Regions from separate parts of the Rossellomorea sp. YZS02 genome, predicted to be linked through region 1. Evidence: riboswitches for the same ligand, from Rfam matches in the RefSeq annotation. Region 1 holds a riboswitch; each other region holds the start of a gene.
The links. A riboswitch is a leader RNA that binds a small molecule or an ion and turns the genes downstream of it on or off. The one in region 1 is predicted to bind S-adenosylmethionine.

Region 1 (5,656 bases):
CTTAGCTTCAACAAGGAAACGTTAGATAAGGTTGTATCTGCTTTCGTCCTGCATGAAGCTCCTGATTTGATCAAAGTTTTTCAAGATCTTCATGACATGTTTAAAGACGATGGAATCTGGTTGATTCTTGATTGGGAGGCTGTAGAATCCGAAATGGGACCGCCAATAGAGGAAAGGCTTGCTTCTGAGGACTTGGACCGTCAACTTACTTCAGCGGGCTTCACGACAACAGTCGGGCATTTCCATCCGTCCGTCTACTATATCGTTGTGAGAAAGAACGCTTGTTAGTGAAGGGAGTAGTGACCGATGCATGAAATGTGGTACTCCATAGGTTCATTCACGTTTCCTTCTTCCTGGGGAGCAATCATTGCCTCCTTCTTCCTGACGTATCTGTTTCTCTATTTCTGGAATAGAAAGGCAAGCGATTGGTATTCGAGTGCGGTCTTTTATTTTATTCTTACCTGGAAGCTGAGTGTCATAGTGGTAGATTTTCAAACGGTCATCGATCATCCCCTTACAATCCTGTATTTTCATGGAGGAAGGGTTGGTTACTGGCTGGGGATCCTGGCAGCACTTTTATACATAACCTTAAAAAGGGGAGTAAGCCCATCCATTGTAGTCATCGCCTGGGTCAGTACGGTGGTTTCCTTTGAATTTGTCCATCATGTATTAGAACTGGATTTCCTTTCAGAAATCTTCCAACTTATCATCAACGGGACACTCTTTTGGTTTCTATTAAAAAAATCAAGTGGACTAAAGCGGGAAATATGGATAGTGCAATTAGTGGTTGTTTTCACACTGCTTCAACTGCTGTTTCATTCGTTAAATACAGGTTTTACGTTCACTACCGTTACATGGACGTATGTAGTGGTGATGATCTATCTAATTGCTTTATGCGGGAGGAGGAACCATATTGAATAAACGGAATTTTGCCCTGGCAATCGTTGCACTGCTAATTGGGATTTTTCTAGTTAACCTGTTCCAGGATCAACAGGAAAAAAAGGCAAAGCAAGAGTCAGCACAATTAGCCAAAGAGTCCATGGACCTGAGCAATGCCAAGCAGGGGCTGACGAAAGGTGACCGTGCGCCGAATTTTGAACTCACCACTTTAAATGGCGAGAGCATTCAACTGTCCGACTATCAGGGAAAAAAAGTGATCCTGAATTTCTGGGCCACCTGGTGCCCGCCATGTAAAGCCGAAATGCCCCATATGCAACAGTATTATGAAAAAAATGCGGATAAAGAGAATGTCGAAATACTTGCCGTTAATCTGACTTCCCAAGATGACGGAAAGAAAGCGGTCCAGCAGTTTGTCGATGGATACGAGCTCACCTTCCCGATCCTCATGGATGATAAAGGTGATATCGGAGACGAATACAGAGCTTTTACCATTCCGACCACCTATATGATCGACACCAACGGCCTCATCCAGCACAAAATCGTCGGCCCCATGAACGAAGAAATGATGGGTAAAATGGTCGAACAGATGGAATAATGGGAGGGACGGACCTGGTTTCATTACATACGCTATGAGGTATAAGTAACCATGACTCAAAAAGGAGGATCAATATGTTCCATTACACAAAAGAAGTTTCAATGAATGTGAAAGAAGCGGTGACAGCCGTTGAGAACGCACTTAAAGAGGAAAGTTTCGGTGTTCTTTGGAATCTTGACCTTGCCGGGAAGCTCCAGGATAAGGGTCTGGACTTCAATGAAGAAGTGGTCGTGCTCGAAGTATGCAATCCGCATGAAGCAAAGAAAGTGCTGGAGGAAAGCATGCTCGTAAGTTACTTCCTGCCTTGTAAAGTGACGGTATACACAGAAGGCGGAACAACCAAAGTCGGTATGGCGAAGCCGAGCAAGCTGATTGAGATGGTTGATAATGATGAACTGAAAGAGTTGGCATTGGATATTGAAAATCGCTTGATCGGTTGTTTAGAAAACGTTTGATGGATGGGAACCTGTTGCAACAAAGCGACAGGTTCTTTTTTTATGGAAACCAACATCTCTCACTCCTCACAATCTTCTGAATATGATACACTTTTTAAAATACATAGATAAAGGAAGGATGACGGAAATATGAAATTCACCACCAAGGTTGTACATAGTCAGCTTAAGGGAACGGAGGAAATCCGCAGTAAGACGACGCCGATCTACCAGACGTCTGCATTTTCTTTTACCTCACTGGAGGAGCTGGAGGGCTTTTATGAGGGGAAGTCTCCTTATCTCTATACAAGAACGGGTAATCCCAACACCGATGAACTGGGGAAGATGGTGGCGGACCTGGAAGGAGCACCAGCTGGTGTCGCCACATCTTCCGGTTTATCCTCCATCCTCGTGGGAATCCTGGCTGTCGTTCGATCAGGAGACCATATCGTAGCAGCAGAGGATTTGTACGGTGGTACCTTCCATATGTTAAAAGCAGAACTGAACTCATTCGGCATAACCACATCATTCGTTGATTTTACAAATGAGAAGGAAGTAGAAACAGCGATCACTCCGCAAACCAAACTGCTTTACAGTGAAACCGTCACAAATCCATTTATGCGTGTTGAAGATATCTCTAAAATGGTCGCTTTGGCGGAAAAGCATGGCTTGAAAACGATGATTGACAATACGTTTGCCACGCCGTTTCTGCGCCAGCCTTTCCTTGAAGGCGTAGACTTGGTCGCCCACAGCGCGACGAAATATATCGGTGGACACAGTGATATCACGGCAGGGGTGGTCGTAGGTCACGAAGAGCTTGTCCAAAAAGCAAGAGAGAAAGTGGTCAATATTGGTTCGAATTTAAGCCCTTTCGAAGCCTGGTTGACCTGCCGTGGTGCCAAAACGCTGGCACTGAGAGTCGGGACACAGGCCCGTAACGCAGAGACCCTTGCAGATGAACTGCGAAACAACAGAGGAGTGAAATCGGTCTATTACCCAAGCAACCTATCAGAAAAAGGGAACGGTGCAATCGTGACGATTGAACTTGAGCCAACATGTGACATCAGTACATTCTTCAAGTCCCTTGGCTGGATCAAAATCATCCCGTCCCTGGCCGGTGTGGAAACGACGGTATCGTATCCACTTGGAACATCCCATCGTGCCCTTCCGAAAGAAGCTCAGGAGAAACTTGGCATCAACACCCATGTGGTGCGCATATCGTTAGGTATCGAGGATGGGGAAGACATCGTCGCTCAGTTTACAGACGCCATTGTAGCTTCTGTTAAAAAATAAAAAATTCTGAAAATACTCTTGACGATGGTGCTCCTTACCCTTTATAATTCATCTCAACGCAAGAATTTTTTACTTTGACAACTATATGCTCTTATCCAGAGAGGTGGAGGGACTAGGCCCGATGAAACCCGGCAACCTTCATGTACGCTAAAGCGTCGCATGAAAAGGTGCTAATTCCTGCAGGCGATTTGCCTGAAAGATAAGAGGAGGACCCTATTCATTTAGACCCTCTTCTTAGGAAGAGGGTTTTTTGTTTTTACCTCTTCTATCTTCTCAGTTTTTGTGTTCAGCAGGAGAATGTTTGGAGAAGTTCAGCTGCTGATATTCTTTGAAAATTCAGCAGGTGAATTCATCCCAATAATCAACAGCTGAAAAAACCACCCTTTTCAACAGCTGAACCAAACCAAACCAAACCAACCGTAAACCAATCCAAAGCCCAAATCTAAAAAAACCAGGAGGAATTCCCAATGACCAAATCATTCGATTTCGACACTCTGCTACTTCACGGCGGCCAGGAGCCCGACCCATCCACAGGATCAAGAGCGGTACCGATCTATCAAACTACTTCCTACGTATTCGATAACAGCGATCATGCAGCCAAACTATTTGCCCTTGAAGAGCCTGGCAACATCTATACACGCATCATGAATCCGACAGTCGACGTTTTGGAGAAGCGCCTTGCCTTGTTAGAAGGAGGCATCGGGGCCCTTGGGGTGTCATCGGGAATGGCCGCCATCTCCCTGTCGATCCTGAATATTGCTGGAGCAGGAGATGAAATCGTGGCAGCCACAAATCTCTACGGTGGAACGTATAACTTGTTCTCTACGACTCTGCCGAAATACGGGATCAAGGTTCATTTTGTGGATCCGACTGATCCTGAGAACTTCCGTAAAGCAATTACGCCGAAAACGAAGGCGGTATTTGCCGAAACGATTGGAAATCCAAGCCTTCACGTTCTGGATATCGAGGCGGTCTCAAAAGTGGCGCATGACAACCACATTCCACTTATCATTGATAACACCTTTGCCACTCCGTACGTGTGCAAGCCGATCGAGTGGGGAGCGGATATCGTCATCCACTCTGCAACCAAATGGATCGGTGGTCACGGGACGGCAATCGGAGGCGTCGTCATTGACGGAGGGAAGTTTGACTGGAACCATGAGAAATTCCCTGGATTCACGGAAGAGGACAGAAGCTATAATGGACTTCGCTACGCACAAGATGTTGGCCCGGCTGCATTTATCACCAAACTTAGAGTGCAGCTTCTCAGGGATCTCGGTGCCTGCTTAAGTCCTCAAAACGCATTCCTGTTGCTGCAGGGACTTGAAACCCTGCACCTCCGTATCGAACGTCATACGGAAAACGCATTGAAGATTGCGGAGCATTTAAATCAGCACAGCGGGGTCGCGTGGGTGTCTTATCCTGGACTGCCTCAGCATCCATCCCACGCACTTGCTCAAAAATATTTAAAAAACGGAGCAGGCTCCATCGTCGTCTTTGGCATAAAAGGGGGCAGGGATTCAGGGCGGAAAGTCGTTGATAATATTTCCCTATGGTCCCATGTTGCCAACGTCGGGGATGCGAAATCACTGATCATTCATCCAGCTTCCACGACGCATCAGCAATTAAATGAGCAGGAAATCCGCGCGACCGGGGTAACCGAGGATCTTGTAAGACTTTCCGTCGGCTTGGAATCTGTGAAAGACCTGATCGAGGATTTGGATCATGCGATTGAAGTGGCGTTGGAAACGTCGAAGGTATAAGATTTAGGTTTATTGAAGATAAATCCAGGGCTGGATGCTAGTAAAAGGGCATCCAGCGGGTTACTGTATACAGATATCAGCGAAACTGCTTCTTGCAGTCAAATTTAAATGAACCTTTAATACTAATCGGGACATATGGTCGGTGGAAAAACTCAACCCATCGATCACCCCAAACAACACCAAAAAGGAGGTGGAGGAATGGAGAATTCATATTCGTACGAAGTAAGCTCCATTACCATCCCATCCCTCACGTTAGAATCAGGCATCGAGTTGGAAAATGTTCATCTTGCATATGAGCGTACAGGTCGTAAAGATGGCCCTGTCATCCTCGTATGTCATGCCCTCACTGGAACCCATATTGTCAAAGGTACCAGTGAGGACCGCGGCTGGTGGGCTGGACTGATTGGCCCCGGGTCGTATGTTGATACGGAGCGATTCAATGTGGTTGCTTTCAATGTATTGGGAGGGTGTGAAGGAAGCAGTGGTCCAACGGCCGTCAATCCGGATACCGGAGAGCGATACGGTCCGGATTTCCCCCACATCACGATAAGAGATATGGTCCATGCCCAATATGAGGCGCTGCAGCAGCTATCCGTCCAGCACGTAGAAGCTGTGATCGGAGGTTCACTCGGTGGTATGCAGGCGCTTGAGTGGGGAGTGCTGTACCCTTCCTA
Region 2 (5,656 bases), on a different contig from region 1:
CCCCAAGCCTCCTGCCCCGATGACCCCTGCCATCGCTGTATATCCAACGAGGGCGATGGCTGTTACTGTGATTCCTGATATTAAAGCCGGAAGTGATTCAGGGATCAATACTTTCCATATAATCGTACTCGTTTTAGCTCCCATTGCTTTCGCTGCTTCAATGACGCCTTTGTTCACTTCTCTCAGAGCAATCTCAACCATCCTGGCATAGAAAGGAGCCGCTCCTATGATCAAAGCAGGAAGAGCTGCGTTCGCTCCACGTATCGTATCCAATAATAATTTGGTGAAGGGAATCAATAGTACAATCAGGATAATGAACGGGATGGAGCGGAACACGTTGACCACTGCACTCGTTATGGTATAAGTAAGCTTGTTCTCCCACAAATTTTCCTTGGATGTAAGAAATAACAAAATTCCAAGGATCATCCCCAATACAAATGTAATTAACACCGACATCCCGGTCATATAAAGGGTTTCAAGGGTGGCTTCCCACATCTTTTCCCAATCCACATTCGGAAATAAGTTCTCCATCATCCTCGTAACACCTCCACCTTAACCAACTGCTCTTCGGCAAACTGAACGGCTTTGTTGACCGTCTGTTCTTCCCCGTCCAGATGGACGGATAGCGTACCGTAAGCTCCTTTTTGTGTTTGTGAAATTTGCCCTTGCAGGATATTGACTTCAAGATCGAATTTCCTGATCAGGCTGGTGATGAGCGGTTGCTCAGTCGAATCGCCCACGAATGTAAATTTAATGACTTTTCCATTCGGATACTGTTCCAATAGGTGCTGAATTGTTTCTCCCGTTTCCTCTCCTTGGGATACTTCCTTTACAAATCGCTTTGTCACCTGCTCTTGTGGATTCCGGAACACTTCCAGGACATCACCAATTTCTACAACCTTCCCTTTTTCCATGACAGCCACACGGTGACAGATTTTTTTGATCACATGCATTTCATGGGTGATCAAGACGATTGTGAGTCCTAACCGTTGATTGATGTCCACCAGCAAATCAAGGATGGAATCGGTGGTTTGCGGGTCTAATGCTGAGGTGGCTTCATCGCATAGAAGGACGTTTGGATTATTCGCCAGAGACCTCGCTATCCCGACTCTTTGTTTCTGCCCTCCGCTCAGTTGAGAAGGATAGGCATCCCCTCTGCCTTCCAATCCGACCAGCACCAATAATTCATTGGCTCTTTGTATCCTTTCCTTCTTGGGTACCCCTGCAATTTCCAAGGGGAACATAATATTTTGCAGGACAGTCCGGGACCAGAGGAGGTTAAAGTGTTGAAAAATCATTCCAATGGACTGTCTTGCCTCTCGCAACTTTTTCCCCTTCACCTTGGAAACGATTTGTCCATTCACATCGACAATACCCTGATTCGGAACCTCGAGTCCATTGAGCATTCGAATCAGCGTACTTTTACCTGCACCACTATAGCCGATCACTCCAAAAATTTCTCCTTCGGCAATGTCAATATTTACTCCATCAACTGCAGCAATCGGACCATTTTTGGATTGATAGATTTTCTTTACATCTGAAATGCTGATCATGTTGTCTCCACCTTCTTTCTAAGTAAAACGGTCGTTTTAATCAGGATTGTAAATATATCCCTGCAACCTCTCAAGCTCTTTCAGGATATTCAATAAAAAAATGCCCTCCTGCGATAAGCAGAAAGGCATAATCATATATAGGACTATCCTTTCTCTCATCTTTCAAAGCAATCGCTTTGAGTGAATTGGCACCATTTCAATTTTCATTGACGGTTGCCGGGCTTCATAGGGCACGTCCCTCCACCTCTCTAAATAAGAGTAAAGTATCAAGTTATTTAATTTTATTAGCTAAAGACTCTGAAAATTTGCTACAAGAGAGATTCTATCATCGGATATAGAAAAGTGTCAATTCTTTTTTTACTTTTATGACACTTTAACCGGTTCCTTCACCCTGGACCTTGTCAACCAAAGCACCGACTCCACAAATAGCAGCGGGCGGTATCCTCCCCTGACTTCAAGGATTCCTTTTTCAACCAGTTGGGACAATCGCTCTTCACCTGTCAACAGAGAAATGATATCCCCCTCTTCTCCCTCGATCACAAAATGTGCTTCAGGCATTATATCTTCTAATACTGCACAACGGCTGTTCGAAATGGAAATTCCATAGATCCAATCCCTGCATTGAAAATGAAGGATAAATGGGCTGTCTGGAAACAAGAGTCGTAAATGGTATCTTGAATGACACTGATCTACTAATTCCTCTAAATATAGTCGCATGAATACCCTCCCAGTGAAACTTCTATATACTTACAATTCCACTTCAGGTGATCATTCCCTTTTAAACATTCTCGACATGTTTTGAACGGATGTATCAAATTTGTCGAACAGTAAGAATTTGGATGATGGAAGGTCAAAAAATGAGGGGATTCGAACCATTTCCCGAGAAATATGTCTGCGAATGTAGAACGAAAAATGCTAAAATGTCCAAAGTATAAAAACAAAAGGCTGTTTTCGTAAACATTGTTGTTTTTGGATGTAGCGAGTGGCGGTTGATTTCCGCTACAGGTGCTCGCTTTCCGCGGGGCTGGCGGTGAGCCTCCTCGGCTTCGCCTGCGGGGTCTCACCTGTCCAGCGTTTCCCGCAGGAGTCGAGCACCTTCCGCTCCAATCAACTGACGCGAAATTTGACTATCACAAAGGAAATGTGGAGATCGGGTATGCCACTGCTTTTTCATTCGTTGCAGTGACTGATTTTATTTCATAGTCCCATACTCTTTTAAAACTGATGGTCACACACCATTTTGCTCTGTCAACACATACTACTCCAGAGGGTGAAGGGAACTGCGTAGACTCCTACGGAAAACAGGCGTGCCGAGACCCCGGAAGCGGTTTTTGCTGAGGAGGCTCGGCCGAACGTCCGTGGAAAGCGAAGCAGTTCCCTTCACCCTCCTGCACCATAACTTAAATGACAGAGCATCGTATATCTTGGTTTGTATGAGAATAGCAACAATCTTTGCGAAAACAGCCAAACAAAAAGACCCTCTTTAAAAAGGTCTTTTATCTCTCTAAGCATTCTTGGTGATGGTCTCATAGATGAATGGAACGGATTGAAAGGCATAAATCCTTTCTTGTTCCACGCTATCTTTTAAGAGGAGCAGGCAGGGTACACTTTCAATGGAGTGCTCTTCTGCATATTCGGGCAAGTAGTTCAAGTTTGCTTTCACAAAATGGAACGACTGGGGAAGTTTCTCCACAACGTCCATCATTTTACCTGCAACCTGGCATGTACCACACATTGGTGTATAAAGGTATACGGCTGCTAACGTATGACCATCAATCGATTGCTGTAATTCTTCTGTACTGCTTACCTCGATCAAAACTAGATCATCCTTTTTCCAAGATATTGTTTATGCACATCAATGTTTGCTCCGATCAGAACAGAGGCAAGGTGATATTCAGGAGCTGCGGCTACTTCTTTGTACATCCGGTCGATGTAAAGGTGTCCGGCCTCAGGAAATTCACGCATAAACTGTTTACGTAACTTCTCACCTGCATCATCGGCATCCACCAGGATGTACACATCCCTTTCAAACAGTTCGTCAATCAGTTCGTCCATCTTTGTAATACTGATCGTTCCATTTGTGCAAATGATTTCAATTGGTTCTTTAATAATGTCTTTTACTTTTCTCTTATCGGTTGTTCCTTCAACGATAATTACCTTTTCGTCAAGTTCCATCATGATCATCACCTTATCTTTCAGAAATAAGATTAGGATAGTATATTCAGATAACAAGAGATGATGTCCACTTTCTACTCATATTTTCTCATGTTTACAAAAAATAGTGCAAGTGGTTTGTTTCATTACGTATAGAAATGGTGCCAGATTCAATAATGAATCTGGCACCGAGAAAATCTAACACCATCCACCTTCATCACAATCCGTATATCTGGCGTCATGTCCATCAGTGGAAGTATAGCTTTGATAAATTTTATTTTCCTTTGCTTCAAAGTTCGGTTCCAGAGTCACCCCATCAAGAGGCAGACTCATTTTGCCGATCGGTTGATTATCAAGGTATAACTCAACTTCACCATTTTTTAGTTTACCAGTGACTCTGCCTGTCACATCTAATTTCTTTGGTTCAAGGACCATACGTCTTCATCCTTTCTATTTACGCGTAGTCATATGATGCCCAAAAAGAAAAACAAAACACCTTGAGAAATCCTCAAGGTGTCCTGGCAGATATTATCCTTCATTAATCATTTCGTCATACTGTTCAGCTGTCATAAGCTTGTCTACTTCTCCAGCATCTGAAGGCTCAACAACGACCATCCATGCCTTTTCATAAGGTGATTCGTTCACGAATTCAGGGCTGTCGGACAGCTCTTCATTCACTTCTACCACCTTACCTGAAACAGGGGCATACAGCTCAGAAACGGTCTTAACCGATTCAACACTGCCGAATGGCTCATTCGCTTTGATTTCATCGCCAACCTCAGGTAACTCGACGAATACGATATCGCCCAGTTCAGATTGTGCAAATGATGTAATTCCTACGCGTACATTTTCCCCTTCAACTTTGACCCACTCGTGTTCTTCTGAATAACGAAGTTCTTTCGGTGTACTCATTCTCTATCCCTCCAAATGCTAGTTATACAACCTAATATTGACACACTTTTCATTGAAAAAGCAAGAAAACCAAGTATGAATAATGAAACTTTTTCATAGCCCATGATTTAGGGAATCCAGGGCCCCGAATTACTTCCAGGTATCTTCAAATGTTTCTTCTTTAAAACCTACTGTAACCTGGTTTCCATCCGTTGTAATCGGACGTTTGATCAGCATTCCGTCAGAGGAAAGGATTTCCAATAATTCATCATCCGATGCTGAATTCACTTTATCTTTTAAACCAAGTTCACGATATTTTTTTCCACTTGTATTGAAAAACTTCTTAAGAGGATATCCGCTCTTTTCATACATGCTCTTAAGTTCTTCTTTTGAGGGCGGATTCTCTACAATATGTACTTCATTCAAAGCTGTGCCCTGGTCTTCCAGCCACTTTTTAGCTTTGCGGCATGTACCGCACTTCGGATAAGAATAAAAAGTCAATGACATCATTCCACCACCTTTCAATAAAATCCGGAGACGGGGAAATCCCCGTCCGGCAACAGTCATCTATTTCTTACATTCGACAATATCCGTAAGTATCCTTCTTTTCAGAAACATTAGCTGCATTGATTTTCTACCGTTTCTACCAACTCTTTAAGGAGGTCGGTTGCATTATCCAATTCAAGAGAATAGAAACGCTGGGTTCCTTTTTGTTCCATGGATACTAATTGCTGATCCCTCAGGATTTTTAAATGGTGCGAAACAGCAGGCCGGGATAGTGTCAGATTATCAGTTATCTGATTGACCGTAAGAGGTTCTTGTTCGGCAAGAAGTAAAATGATATCTTGACGATAAGGATCGCTCAGCGCTTGAAATAATGGTATACAAGCACGAAATGTATCGATTGCTTTTTGACCCATAGTGTTCTCCCTTCAAACTCATTCACTATTAATTATACCCGTTCTTGTACCTTACGAACAATACTGGTGACCATTTTACGCGGCATGAACCGAATTGATTGTGTGAGAATCCGGTTTTTCATCCCTGGGACAATGACC
Region 3 (5,656 bases), 130 kb from region 1:
GGGTACCTTGGATTGAAGTAAATGCAAACTATCACGAAATAAATGCTCTCGAGGCAATGGGAAATCAAGACTCCATCTTTTATCATTATCAAAAGCTCATCGCATTGAGGAAACGATTGGATATTCTCATTTATGGAGAATATGAATTACTATTGGAGGAGCATCCTGAAATCATGGCGTACATGAGGACATGGGAAGGACAAACCCTGTTGGTAGTGGCGAATTTCTATGGGGGGAATCCCCAATTCGAATTACCGGAAAACGTCGATGATGCTCATACAACGCTCATCATCAGCAACTATTCTGATACAAGGGAACGACCATCGGAAATCCACACCCTTCGTCCGTACGAAGCGGTCGTGTATCTGATCGAAAAACAACCAAATAATTGAAACGCTTTCATGTATAATGGAAAGAAGAAGGATGCCTTCATTTATAGAAGCAATAGGATGTGAACTTATGGCAACCATCAAAGATGTGGCCAAGCTTTCCGGAGTCGCCGTTTCGACCGCTTCTTATGCACTGAACAACAGTAAGAAAGTGAGCGAAGAAACAAGACAAAGAGTATTAGCAGCAGCCAAACAATTAAATTATCAAAAAAACGGGCTTGCCTCCGATTTGAAAAGGACAAGCACCAATACAATCGCTTTGATATTGAGCGACCTCTCAGGTCCTTATTATTCCGAACTGATCAAAGGCGTACAGGATGTCACCTCCACAAACGGATATGACTTGATCGCATGCAGTTCCATCGGTGGAGTGCAGTCGACCGCTGTGAAATTTCTGAAGGAGAAACGTGTCGACGGTGTCATTATCCTCGCTCATAATATCAGTGACGAGACGATCCTCGAGTCGGCAAGGGAAGGCTTTCCCATCGTGGTTCTCGATCGCGGGATCAAAAGCGACTACGTCACCCAGATCGAAGTCGATAATGTACACGGGGCGCTTGTAGCAACGGAGCACTTGATCGAAAATGGAAGCAGGGATATCGCCTTTATCAGCGGACCATACAACTCCCATGACAACGAGCTTCGTTTCCAGGGGTTTCGGGAGGCACTTAACAAGCACGGCATCGAATATAAATCGAAATGGAAGGTATCAGGGGGCTTCACCCGTGAAGGAGGCTATCAGGCGACCAAAATGCTGATTGCCCAACGGGATGTCCCCCAGGCCATCTTCTACGCAAATGATGAAATGGCCATCGGCGGCTTGCAGGCACTGAACGAAAAAAACATTTCCGTACCGGGGGATATCTCCATCATCGGTTTCGATGATATCCAACTGTCGGAATACGTGTCCCCGCCATTGACGACCATGCGTCAGCCAAAATATGAAGCCGGTGCACTGGCCGTTCATCTCATCTTTCAAATGCTCATGAAGGAAGAAGTCGATTCGTATTACAAATTGACGACCGAGCTTGTTGAAAGGGAATCAGTGAAGAAACGTTAAAATATGGATCCTGCTCTTTCCCTGGTGTATGGGAGGGGGCAGTTTTTTTATTTGTGAAACACTGTTTTCGTAAACATAGTTGGTTTTGGATGTAGCGAGTGGCGGTTGATTTCCGCTACAGGTGCTCGCTTTCCGCGGGGCTGGCGGTGAGCCTCCTCGGCTTCGCCTGCGGGGTCTCACCTGTCCAGCTATTCCCGCAGGAGTCGAGCACCTTCCGCTCCAATCAACTATACAGACGAAATGTTTTACTATCATAAAGGAAATGGGGAGATTTCTTATGCCACTGCTTTTTCATTCGTTGTAATGAACGATTTTAATTAATCGTACTTACTTTAACCTTGCATAACCGACGTTCACGATCTATTTTGCTCTGTCCACACTTACTACTCTAGAGGGTGAAGGGAACTACGTAGACTCCTACGGAAAACGGGCGTGCCGAGACCCCGGAAGCGGTTTATGCTGAGGAGGATCGGCCGAACGTCCGTGGAAAGCGGGACTGTTCTCTTCACCCTCCTGCACCACACCCTATAAATCTTAGTCTGTATATGAATCGCAAAAATCTTTGTAAAAACAGCTTTATGAAAAGATCATTGATATGAAAATAAAGATAACGCTTACATAAAAATAACCGTAAAAACAACTATTGACTTCCTTTCTCATACCCAGTATTATCCTTTATAAGATTATTTTTTGAAAATTACATACTTTCAATTATCCAGAGTGACCGAGGGATCAGGCCCTATGACGTCCGGCAACCTCCAGAAATGGAACGGTGCCAATTCCTGCAGAATGATTTCATTCTGAGAGATAAGTCGAGATAGACAGGCGATGCTTCTTTCAGTTGAAAGAGGCATTTTTTATTGGACAAAAAAGGGGTGTGCACATTGATCGAGATTCGGAATCTAGTGAAAACGTATAAAACAAAGAAGAAAACGGTGGTTGGAGTTGATAACGTTTCTGTCACCATCGGAAAAGGGGAGATCTTCGGCATCGTCGGATACAGCGGAGCGGGAAAGAGCTCATTGATCCGCTGCCTGAATCTACTCGAGACCCCGACATCAGGTGAGATCATCATTGATGGACAGGACTTTACGAAGCTCTCGCCAAAAGGACTCCGGCTCGCCCGTCAGAAAACGAGCATGATCTTCCAGCATTTTCACCTGATCAAATCGAAGACGGTTTATGACAATCTGGCTTTTGCCTTGAAAGCGGCACATGTGCCGAAAGCGAAAATCAAGCCGAGAGTCACCGAGCTCCTCGAGATGGTCGGTCTCTCAGATAAAGCGGATTCGTATCCTGCTCAACTCAGCGGCGGACAAAAGCAGAGGGTAGGAATCGCGAGGGCCCTTGCAAACAACCCATCAGTATTACTTTGTGACGAAGCGACATCTGCCCTGGATCCGAATACGACCAAATCGATCTTAAAGCTTTTGAAAAAAATCAACAAGGAACTGGGATTGACGATCGTCCTCATCACCCATGAGATGGAAGTCGTCAAAGAAATCTGCGACCGGATGGCTGTGATGCAGGACGGGAAAATCGTGGAGGAAGGTCCGGTGTATGACTTGTTTGCTGATCCGAAACAACCTTTGACGAAGCAGTTCATCGAAACGATTCTCCAATTCGAACTGCCGCAGCACCTGGTGGAATCAAGAAAAGGGAAGCTCATCAAGATTCAATTCAAAGGATCCATCGCCGAGGAAAGCGTTGTTTCAGAGGTGTTTCAGCGATATAAGGTCCGAGGGAATATCCTTCACGGAAAAATTGAATATATCCAGGATGTTCCACTGGGGATTTTCATCATGGAGCTGATCGGCTCACCTGACGAGATCGAAGCGGCAGTTCAATATATCACTGCGAAGACACAAAGCCTGGAGGTGCTCGAGGATGCTGCCTGATTCATTGACTGCTATTTTGCCAGAGTTGAATAAAGCCTTTTTCGAAACGGTGTATATGGTGGGGATTTCACTGGCTGTAGCGATCATAGTGGGGTTGCCTTTGGGAATTCTCCTATTCGTCACAGACAAGGGACTTTTCCTGCAAAACGGTTTTATTAAAAAGGTCGTAGGATTCGTCGTAAACATGGTCCGCTCGGTACCGTTCATCATACTATTAGTGGCACTCTTACCTTTAACCAAACTATTAACCGGGACTACGATCGGACCGACAGCGGCATCGGTATCCCTTTCTGTAGCGGGGATTCCGTTTTTCGCGAGAATGGTAGAAACGTCATTGCGAGAGATTGATAAAGGGGTCATTGAAGCCTCGGTTTCAGTGGGCGCAAGTCCATGGATGATCATCAAAGATGTGCTGTTGCCGGAAGCACGTCCGGCGGTCATACAGGCCATCACGATTACAACGATCAGTTTAGTCGCCTATTCCGCCATGGCCGGCATCGTCGGTGGAGGAGGGGTCGGGGACCTGGCCATCCGCTTCGGATACTACCGATATGACAACACGGTGATGATCACGACCGTCGTCATCCTGATTTGTCTGGTTCAACTCATCCAATACACGGGTGATGCATTTGCACGATTAGTCGATAAACGATAACTACTATAGGGGGAACAACAAGTGAAAAAGTGGATTCTATTAGCAGCATTAGCACTAACCGTGAGCGTATTAGCGGCTTGTGGGGGAGAAGAGGCAAGCTCGGAAGATAAAAAAGAAGTAACCATCGGAGCGACATCCGGTCCATATAGCGACATGGTGACCAAGGCGATCAAGCCCGGTCTTGAAGAAAAAGGCTATACGGTGGAAGTGAAAGAATTCAGTGACTACATCCAGCCAAACAACGCACTTGCCCAGGGAGATCTGGATGCGAACCTGTTCCAGCATAAAATCTATATGGAAACCTTCGCGAAACAGCATAACATGGACTTATCCGAAGTCATCGTCGTACCAACGGCACCCATGGGAATCTATTCACAGAAGTTTGATTCGATTGAAGGCATCAAAGAAGGCAGTGCCATCGCCATCCCGAACGATCCAACGAATGCTGCACGTGCGTTCCAAATCTTAGAGGACGCCAAGCTGATCACATTAAAACCAGACACTGATCCATTGACGGTTTCCGAAAAAGATATTGAGGAAAACGTGAAAAATCTGCAATTTAAACCAATCGAAGCGGCACAGCTGCCAAGAGCCGTAGACAGTGTCGATCTATCAGCGGTGCCCGGAAACTACGCATTGGCAGCCGATATGGACCTGCTGGATGCCCTCCAGCTTGAAGACATGCCCGACCAATACCGCAACCGCGTCGTCGTCAACACAAAAGACGTCGACTCACAACTCGCCAAAGACATCAAAGCCGTCGTCGAAGCCGACCAATTCGAAAAAGTCATCGACAAAGAATTCAAAGGTTTTGGTAAGCCAGAGTGGATGGAGTAGAGGGATGGACCTCCAAAATCAAATTGATAGGGGAGTAACATTCCAGTTCGGGGGACGGACCTCAATTTTCGTCCGAATCCAACACATAAACGTGAGAGGGACGGGCTTCCGCATGAAAATGCGGAGGTCCGTCCCTCATTTATTATAGGCAACACTTTTTATGTTTTTTACCGCTACCACACGGGCATGGGTCGTTTCGTCCTACTTTTTCTCCTGTTTGGACGGGTTGTGTAACGAGGAGTGGTTGTTCGTCCAAAGAATGCTTTTCCACTTCTTCGATGAGGCTTCTCCACTGGGGAAGTTTCGGATGATCCATCCCGTTCATGACGCAGTTGACGTAAAGGGATTCTTCCAGGCACAGCATGTTTTCATCATAGCCTTCTTCTAGGAATGCTTCGATTTTTGGAATCGCGTCAGTTGATAGCTGCTGGCATAAATAATCCGCAATCAGTGTTTTGGCGGTGGCGTCATCTGACTGATCAAATAACCTTAACAACGCCTGTTCCGCTTCTTTCGTTTTAATTCTTCCCAGCACATCAAGGGTATAGAAATAAGTATTTCCATACAAAGCGACCTTTTCCACTTCTTGTACCACTTGCTCCGTCCCGATTTTCACCAGGGCATTGGCCACTTCCTCCAACAGCAAATCTTCTGCTTCCTCGTTTTTAAATAGATTCACCAATTGCGGGATTACGCTCTCCTCGCGGATTTCCCCAGCCATATATACGGTGTATATGATCTCAAAGCCGACTAGCTCATCTTCTTTAATCTGTACTTCCCAGCTTTTAATTTCGCCTTTCTTAACCAGCTCGTGAAT
Region 4 (5,656 bases), on a different contig from region 1:
CGTCTATATGGAAATCTCCAAGACCTTTGTTCCATTCTCCTTCGGCGGTTATGCCGATAACATACTTTATTACGCCAACGAAGAACAGAAGAAAAACTACTTGATCCCAACCATTAATGGAGAAAAGAAATCGTGTTTTGCCATGACGGAACCCGGAGCGGGATCTGATACCCGTAATATCCGTACCACAGCAGTGAAAGAAGGAAACGAATGGATATTAAATGGGGAGAAAACGTTCATTACGGGTGGAAACGAAGCAGATTTTGTCATGGTCATGGCCGTCACGGATAAAGAAAAACACCAGCTTACGGGGAGAGACGGGGTCACCTGCTTCATTGCCGATAGAAGTATGGGCTGGAAGTCCGAATATATCCATACGATGGGTGAATGGGGACCGGCGAGCCTTATTTTTGAAGATGTAAGGGTTCCTGAGGAGAACATCCTTGGTGAAATCGATAGAGGTTATGATCTGGGCTTGGAATGGATCGGCTTTGCCCGCTGGATTGTAGGTGCCCAGGCGGTTGGAGCAGCAGAACGCCTTCTTCAAATGGCCATCGACTATTCGAAAGAAAGAGAAACATTTGGTAAACCTATCGCGGACCGGCAGGCAATTCAATGGCAGATTGCGGATTCTGCGGTAGAAATTGAAGCGGCCCGCTGGCTTGTGTTAAATGCAGCCTACACGCTCGATCAGGGTGAGGACAATCGCCATGTGGCATCGATGGCAAAGCTTTATGGATCAAATATGGGAAATCGAGTGGTCGACCGTGTCTTGCAAATTCACGGGGGGATGGGCTATACAAGAGAGCTTCCCATCGAGCGCTGGTATCGTGAGGCAAGGTTATGGCGCATTTATGATGGAACTGATGAAATCCAAAAACTGATCATCTCAAGAAATTTATTAAAAGGGCATGTGAAACTGGGGCAATTTATATAATTTTACAAGGAGGCAAAAGGAATGGGCGAACGATTCAGAGGAAAAGTGGCACTGGTGACGGGTGGAAGCAGAGGGATCGGTAAATCGATTGCGGGACTACTGGCTGAAGAAGGAGCGAAGGTGGCCATTATCGACGTGAATGAAGAGGCGTTGAATGATGCGGGAGAAGAATTTAAGCAGTATGAATTGTATACAAAAATGGCCAATGTCGTGGAATCACAGGAAGTGGAAAATGCGATGAAGGAAGTGTATGAATCCTTTGGCTCCCTTGACATTGTTGTCAATAATGCAGGTGTCATCAGGGATAATCTGCTATTTAAAATGACCGAGAATGATTGGCAAACCGTCATGGATGTGCATTTGAAGGGGTCATTTAATGTAGCGAAGGCAGCGCAGACATACATGGTGAAGCAAAGGTATGGGCGCATCATCAATATCTCTTCGACCTCTGCTCTCGGGAACAGGGGACAGGCAAACTATGCCACAGCAAAAGCGGGTCTTCAAGGGCTTACGAAAACCCTCGCCATTGAGCTCGGACCGTTTGGAATTACGACCAATGCGGTAGCACCCGGTTTCATCGAAACCGAGATGACGAAAGAGACGGCGAAACGAATAGGGATTACATTTGAGCAATTGGTAGAAGCGAGCCTGCAAGGAATCCCCGTTGGAAGAAGCGGGATTCCTGAAGATATTGCCAACGCAGTGGCCTTTTTTGCAGACGAAAAGTCATCTTTTGTCAATGGTCAGATCCTTTATGTAGCAGGTGGACCAAAAAATTAAAAAGGGAGAAAGAGGTGGAAATTATGTTTCAAGCATATATTGGGAAACGTTCGGCTCCAGTCCTAAATATTGTGGAAAAAGGTGCGGTGAAGAAGTTTGCGGAAGCGATAGGAGATCCCCATCCCATTTATGTTGATGAGCATGCCGGGAAACGGTCGAGATATAAAGGGAACATCGCTCCCCCAACTTTTCCGAGAGTATTGGAATATGGCTCCGTTGAAGGTTTTCATTTACCCAATGTGGGATTGATACATGGCGAACAATCCTTTCGATATGAAAGGCCATTGAGGGTAGGAGAAGGCATACGGTGTCATACTGAAATTAAAGACTATTATGAACGAAATGGGACAGGTGGGAAATTGGGCTTTCTTGTCATGGAAGACGTGGGTGAAGATATGCACGGGGAAAGGATTTTCACCTCTCAAGCGATTGTCATTATTACAGAAACAGTCAGAAAGAGGTTGAGTAAATGACAACACCACTATCACTCCATGTAGGAGCTAAACTTCCTCCGGTTGAATTGGATCCAGTATCGAGAATCGATTTAATTAAATATGCAGGGGCTTCCGGGGACTATAATCCCATTCATACGATCGATGACGAAGCCTTGAAGCTTGGCCTGCCAGGAATCATCGCTCATGGCATGTGGACGATGGGGAATGTGTCAAAACTCTTCAGTCCTTTTCATGAAGAAGGATTTATCAAGGATTACTCGGTACGCTTTAAAGGGATGGTCATGTTGGATGATGTGATTACATTGCGGGCAGAAATGCTGGATAGACAGGATAACCTTCTCCATTTTAATGTCACTGCAACCAATCAAGCAGAAAAAACAGTGATTGAAGGTAAAGTTGTCTTTGAGTTGATTTCTTAGTTTGAGAGAAAGAAAGTCACAGAATAATGAAAACAGCACTATCTAAAAATAGTGTTTTAAATCCCAAACAGATCGAATAGACATAAAGAGAATGAGCGTTTCCATAAAATGAGCCAAAAGATATAAATCCGATCAAAAAACTCGGGTTGACTTCTTTGTGGAATGTGATATTATTTAGAATATTAAAATTAATAACTCTTATCCAGAGTGGTGGAGGGATCTGGCCCTGTGAAGCCCAGCAACCTACGTATTGTAAGGTGCTAATTCCAGCAAAATGTTTATCCATTTTGGAAGATAAGGTATCCTTACCTGAACAACTTTCCAAAATGGAAGGTTGTTTTTTTATTTGTGAGTGAACTGGATAAGATGAAAATTGGGGGAATCATGTGGCGAAAGAAAAAAGTCAACAAGCAAATTTTGAAGAAGTAGCAGAGAAGATCCAATCCATGCTTGCGACCATGAATTATGGGTCGATCACCATTGTTGTTCAAGACGGAAAAGTCATTCAATTAGAGAGAAATGAAAAAGTTCGAATTAAATAAGCTGACTAGACAAACTAGAGGCGCATAACAAAGATAAGGGATACCCTTTTATCTTGTTATCGCCTCTTTTTATTTGGATAAGCATCAGGAAAAGGGGTGTATCATGTTAACCTATCAGACTTGGAAACAGCCAACCTTGGATTTCGAAGTGGATCCGGTCTACAAAGGAGCGTTAAATGTCCTGGAATGGACGTTCAGCCACTATGGTGAAAAAGTGGTGTATGCATGTAGTTTCGGAATTGAAGGCATTGTGCTCATTGATCTTATCTCCAAGGTACAGCCGAAGGCAACCATTGTATTCCTCGATACGGGCGTACATTTTAAGGAAACGTATGAAACGATAGAAAAAGTGAAAGAGGCATATCCGGAACTACTCATTAAAATGCAAAAACCTGAGTTGACAATGGAAGAACAGGCAAAAGTATATGGGGATAAATTATGGGAGAAAAATCCGAATAAATGTTGTCAAATTCGAAAGCTTGATCCGTTAAAGGATGCTCTGTCCAAAGGCAATGCCTGGATATCGGGGTTGAGAAGGGAACAATCTCCCACAAGACGACACGTTGAATTCATCAATAAGGATGAAAAATTCCAATCGGTTAAAATTTGCCCTTTAATTCATTGGACCTGGAAGGAGATTTGGCGATACGTCCATAAACATAATCTGACTTATAACTCCCTTCACGATCAAGGGTATCCGAGTATCGGGTGCACTCATTGCACAACACCGGCCTATGATATCAATGATCTCCGCTCCGGAAGATGGAAAGGAAAAGGAAAGACAGAATGCGGCCTTCATTGAAATGGGTGAAAATCTTTGCTTGAAATCACAGCCCTTATCATTAGTTTGTTCTTTGCTATGAACATTGGTGCCAGTGGAGCGGCTGCATCAATGGGAGTCGCATACGGTGCAGGAGCGGTAAAGAACATCAGGACAGCATTATGGATTTGTGCAGCAGGTGTCCTAAGCGGAGCAGTTCTGGGTGGTGGAGAGGTTGTAAAGACGATTAGTTCAGGAATCATCCCGCAGAATTTATTGTCGATCAAGATCGTTCTCATTATTTTATTATCTGCAACGATTTCATTGTTTCTGGCGAATGTGATCGGCATTCCTCTGTCTACAAGTGAAGTAACGGTGGGAGCAGTTGTAGGAGTCGGGGTAGCCTATCAGGTTCTGTATGTAAAATCACTTATTACGATTATGTCTTTCTGGGTTATCGTTCCTGTTATCGCCTTCTTAGTGACCTGGCTTGCAGGATGGGGTTTAGTCCAGCTTGAAAAGCGGGGGTATCATTTTGATAAACAGTGGCTTGCTTATCTGTTGATCATCGCCGGATTCTTTGAAGCTTTCTCAGCAGGGATGAACAATGTTGCCAATGCCGTTGGTCCATTGGTCGGTGCCGGGTTGATAACACCTTCACGTGGAATCTTGATTGGTGGTGCATTTGTTGGTCTAGGGGCTGTTTTGTTGGGAAAGAAAGTAGTCGAAACAAACGGCAAGAAAATTACGCAATACTCTAAAGCAGAAGGAATTCTCATTTCTTCAACAGGAGCCTTCCTCGTCATCTTGAGTTCTCTGTATGGGTTGCCGATCCCTCTGACACAAGTTACGTCCTCTTCCATCATAGGCTTAGGAGTAGCAAAAAACGGCAAGCACATGTTGCAAAAGAAAATCGTCAAAAAAATCGTCAAAATCTGGGTAGTCTCTCCCTTAATCTCACTCAGTATTTCATACTTTTTGGTCAAACTGTTAATCGATAGTGATCTGTACTCAATTGTCGTACCGATAAGCGTCATTATTGCCACGATAGGTGCGTTGTCCCTAATGAGGGTCATTAACGAGGAAAGACGGTCTGTCCACGAAGATGGAGGGGGAATTTGATCTTAATTCCGATTATACAAATATGTTAAGGAGGATATTTTGCATGAGTTTACAGGCGCACGGAGGAGTACTGGTCCAATCTTATTTACCTGAAGAATCCTACAAGGACATTCAACAAGAATTATCACTGGACGAAATCGCATTGAGTGATCTGGAACTGATTGCAATCGGTGCTTACAGTCCCATTGAAGGATTCTTGACCAAAAAGGATTATCAGCCCGTGGTGGAATCATCGAGGCTAGAAAGCGGATGTGTATGGAGCATTCCCATCACTTTGCCCATCGATAAGGAGCAGGCTGATCTTGTACAGATTGGGAAAAGGAGCAGGCTTGTATATAAAGGAGAAACATACGGGATTATCGACGTAGAGGATATCTTCGAACCTGACAAATATAAAGAAGCCCTCCTTGTCTATGGAACGACCGATGGAAATCATCCCGGAGTAAAGAAACTATTCCAGCGGGGTGATGTGTATGTCGGAGGCAAAATTACATTAGTGAAAAGACTATCGAAGCCTTTCAAGGAGTATGCATTCGATCCAGTTGAAACACGGAAAAGGTTTAAAGATAAGGGATGGAAAACGATTGTCGGTTTCCAGACCAGAAACCCTGTGCACAGGGCACATGAATACATTCAGAAAA

Region 2: another riboswitch for S-adenosylmethionine. It lies ahead of SLH55_RS12020 (methionine ABC transporter ATP-binding protein); the one in region 1 lies ahead of SLH55_RS07175 (O-acetylhomoserine aminocarboxypropyltransferase/cysteine synthase family protein).
Region 3: another riboswitch for S-adenosylmethionine. It lies ahead of SLH55_RS06645 (methionine ABC transporter ATP-binding protein); the one in region 1 lies ahead of SLH55_RS07175 (O-acetylhomoserine aminocarboxypropyltransferase/cysteine synthase family protein).
Region 4: another riboswitch for S-adenosylmethionine. It lies ahead of SLH55_RS12920 (YezD family protein); the one in region 1 lies ahead of SLH55_RS07175 (O-acetylhomoserine aminocarboxypropyltransferase/cysteine synthase family protein).

The regions. Positions count from the first base shown of each region.
Region 1 is NZ_JAXBLY010000005.1:189,339-194,994, forward strand. It holds gene SLH55_RS07150 (class I SAM-dependent methyltransferase) at 1-288, shown strand, start outside; gene SLH55_RS07155 (hypothetical protein) at 307-921, shown strand; gene SLH55_RS07160 (redoxin domain-containing protein) at 914-1,495, shown strand; gene SLH55_RS07165 (DUF302 domain-containing protein) at 1,570-1,950, shown strand; gene SLH55_RS07170 (PLP-dependent aspartate aminotransferase family protein) at 2,080-3,219, shown strand; SAM riboswitch class I at 3,308-3,425, shown strand; gene SLH55_RS07175 (O-acetylhomoserine aminocarboxypropyltransferase/cysteine synthase family protein) at 3,687-4,982, shown strand; gene metX (homoserine O-acetyltransferase MetX) at 5,181-5,656, shown strand, end outside.
Region 2 is NZ_JAXBLY010000011.1:21,503-27,158, forward strand. It holds gene SLH55_RS12015 (methionine ABC transporter permease) at 1-534, opposite strand, end outside; gene SLH55_RS12020 (methionine ABC transporter ATP-binding protein) at 531-1,553, opposite strand; SAM riboswitch class I at 1,706-1,812, opposite strand; gene SLH55_RS12025 (hypothetical protein) at 1,917-2,270, opposite strand; gene SLH55_RS12030 (thioredoxin family protein) at 3,058-3,369, opposite strand; gene SLH55_RS12035 (toprim domain-containing protein) at 3,372-3,731, opposite strand; gene SLH55_RS12040 (YusG family protein) at 3,906-4,142, opposite strand; gene gcvH (glycine cleavage system protein GcvH) at 4,236-4,619, opposite strand; gene SLH55_RS12050 (arsenate reductase family protein) at 4,749-5,105, opposite strand; gene SLH55_RS12055 (ArsR/SmtB family transcription factor) at 5,216-5,518, opposite strand; gene SLH55_RS12060 (SDR family oxidoreductase) at 5,551-5,656, opposite strand, start outside.
Region 3 is NZ_JAXBLY010000005.1:60,170-65,825, forward strand. It holds gene SLH55_RS06635 (alpha-glucosidase) at 1-392, shown strand, start outside; gene SLH55_RS06640 (LacI family DNA-binding transcriptional regulator) at 460-1,449, shown strand; SAM riboswitch class I at 2,158-2,263, shown strand; gene SLH55_RS06645 (methionine ABC transporter ATP-binding protein) at 2,334-3,347, shown strand; gene SLH55_RS06650 (methionine ABC transporter permease) at 3,337-4,002, shown strand; gene SLH55_RS06655 (MetQ/NlpA family ABC transporter substrate-binding protein) at 4,024-4,839, shown strand; gene SLH55_RS06660 (SEC-C metal-binding domain-containing protein) at 4,982-5,656, opposite strand, start outside.
Region 4 is NZ_JAXBLY010000012.1:48,833-54,488, reverse strand. It holds gene SLH55_RS12940 (acyl-CoA dehydrogenase family protein) at 1-937, shown strand, start outside; gene fabG (3-oxoacyl-ACP reductase FabG) at 959-1,717, shown strand; gene SLH55_RS12930 (MaoC family dehydratase N-terminal domain-containing protein) at 1,741-2,190, shown strand; gene SLH55_RS12925 (MaoC/PaaZ C-terminal domain-containing protein) at 2,187-2,591, shown strand; SAM riboswitch class I at 2,787-2,892, shown strand; gene SLH55_RS12920 (YezD family protein) at 2,978-3,133, shown strand; gene SLH55_RS12915 (phosphoadenylyl-sulfate reductase) at 3,237-3,935, shown strand; gene SLH55_RS12910 (anion permease) at 3,993-5,015, shown strand; gene sat (sulfate adenylyltransferase) at 5,059-5,656, shown strand, end outside.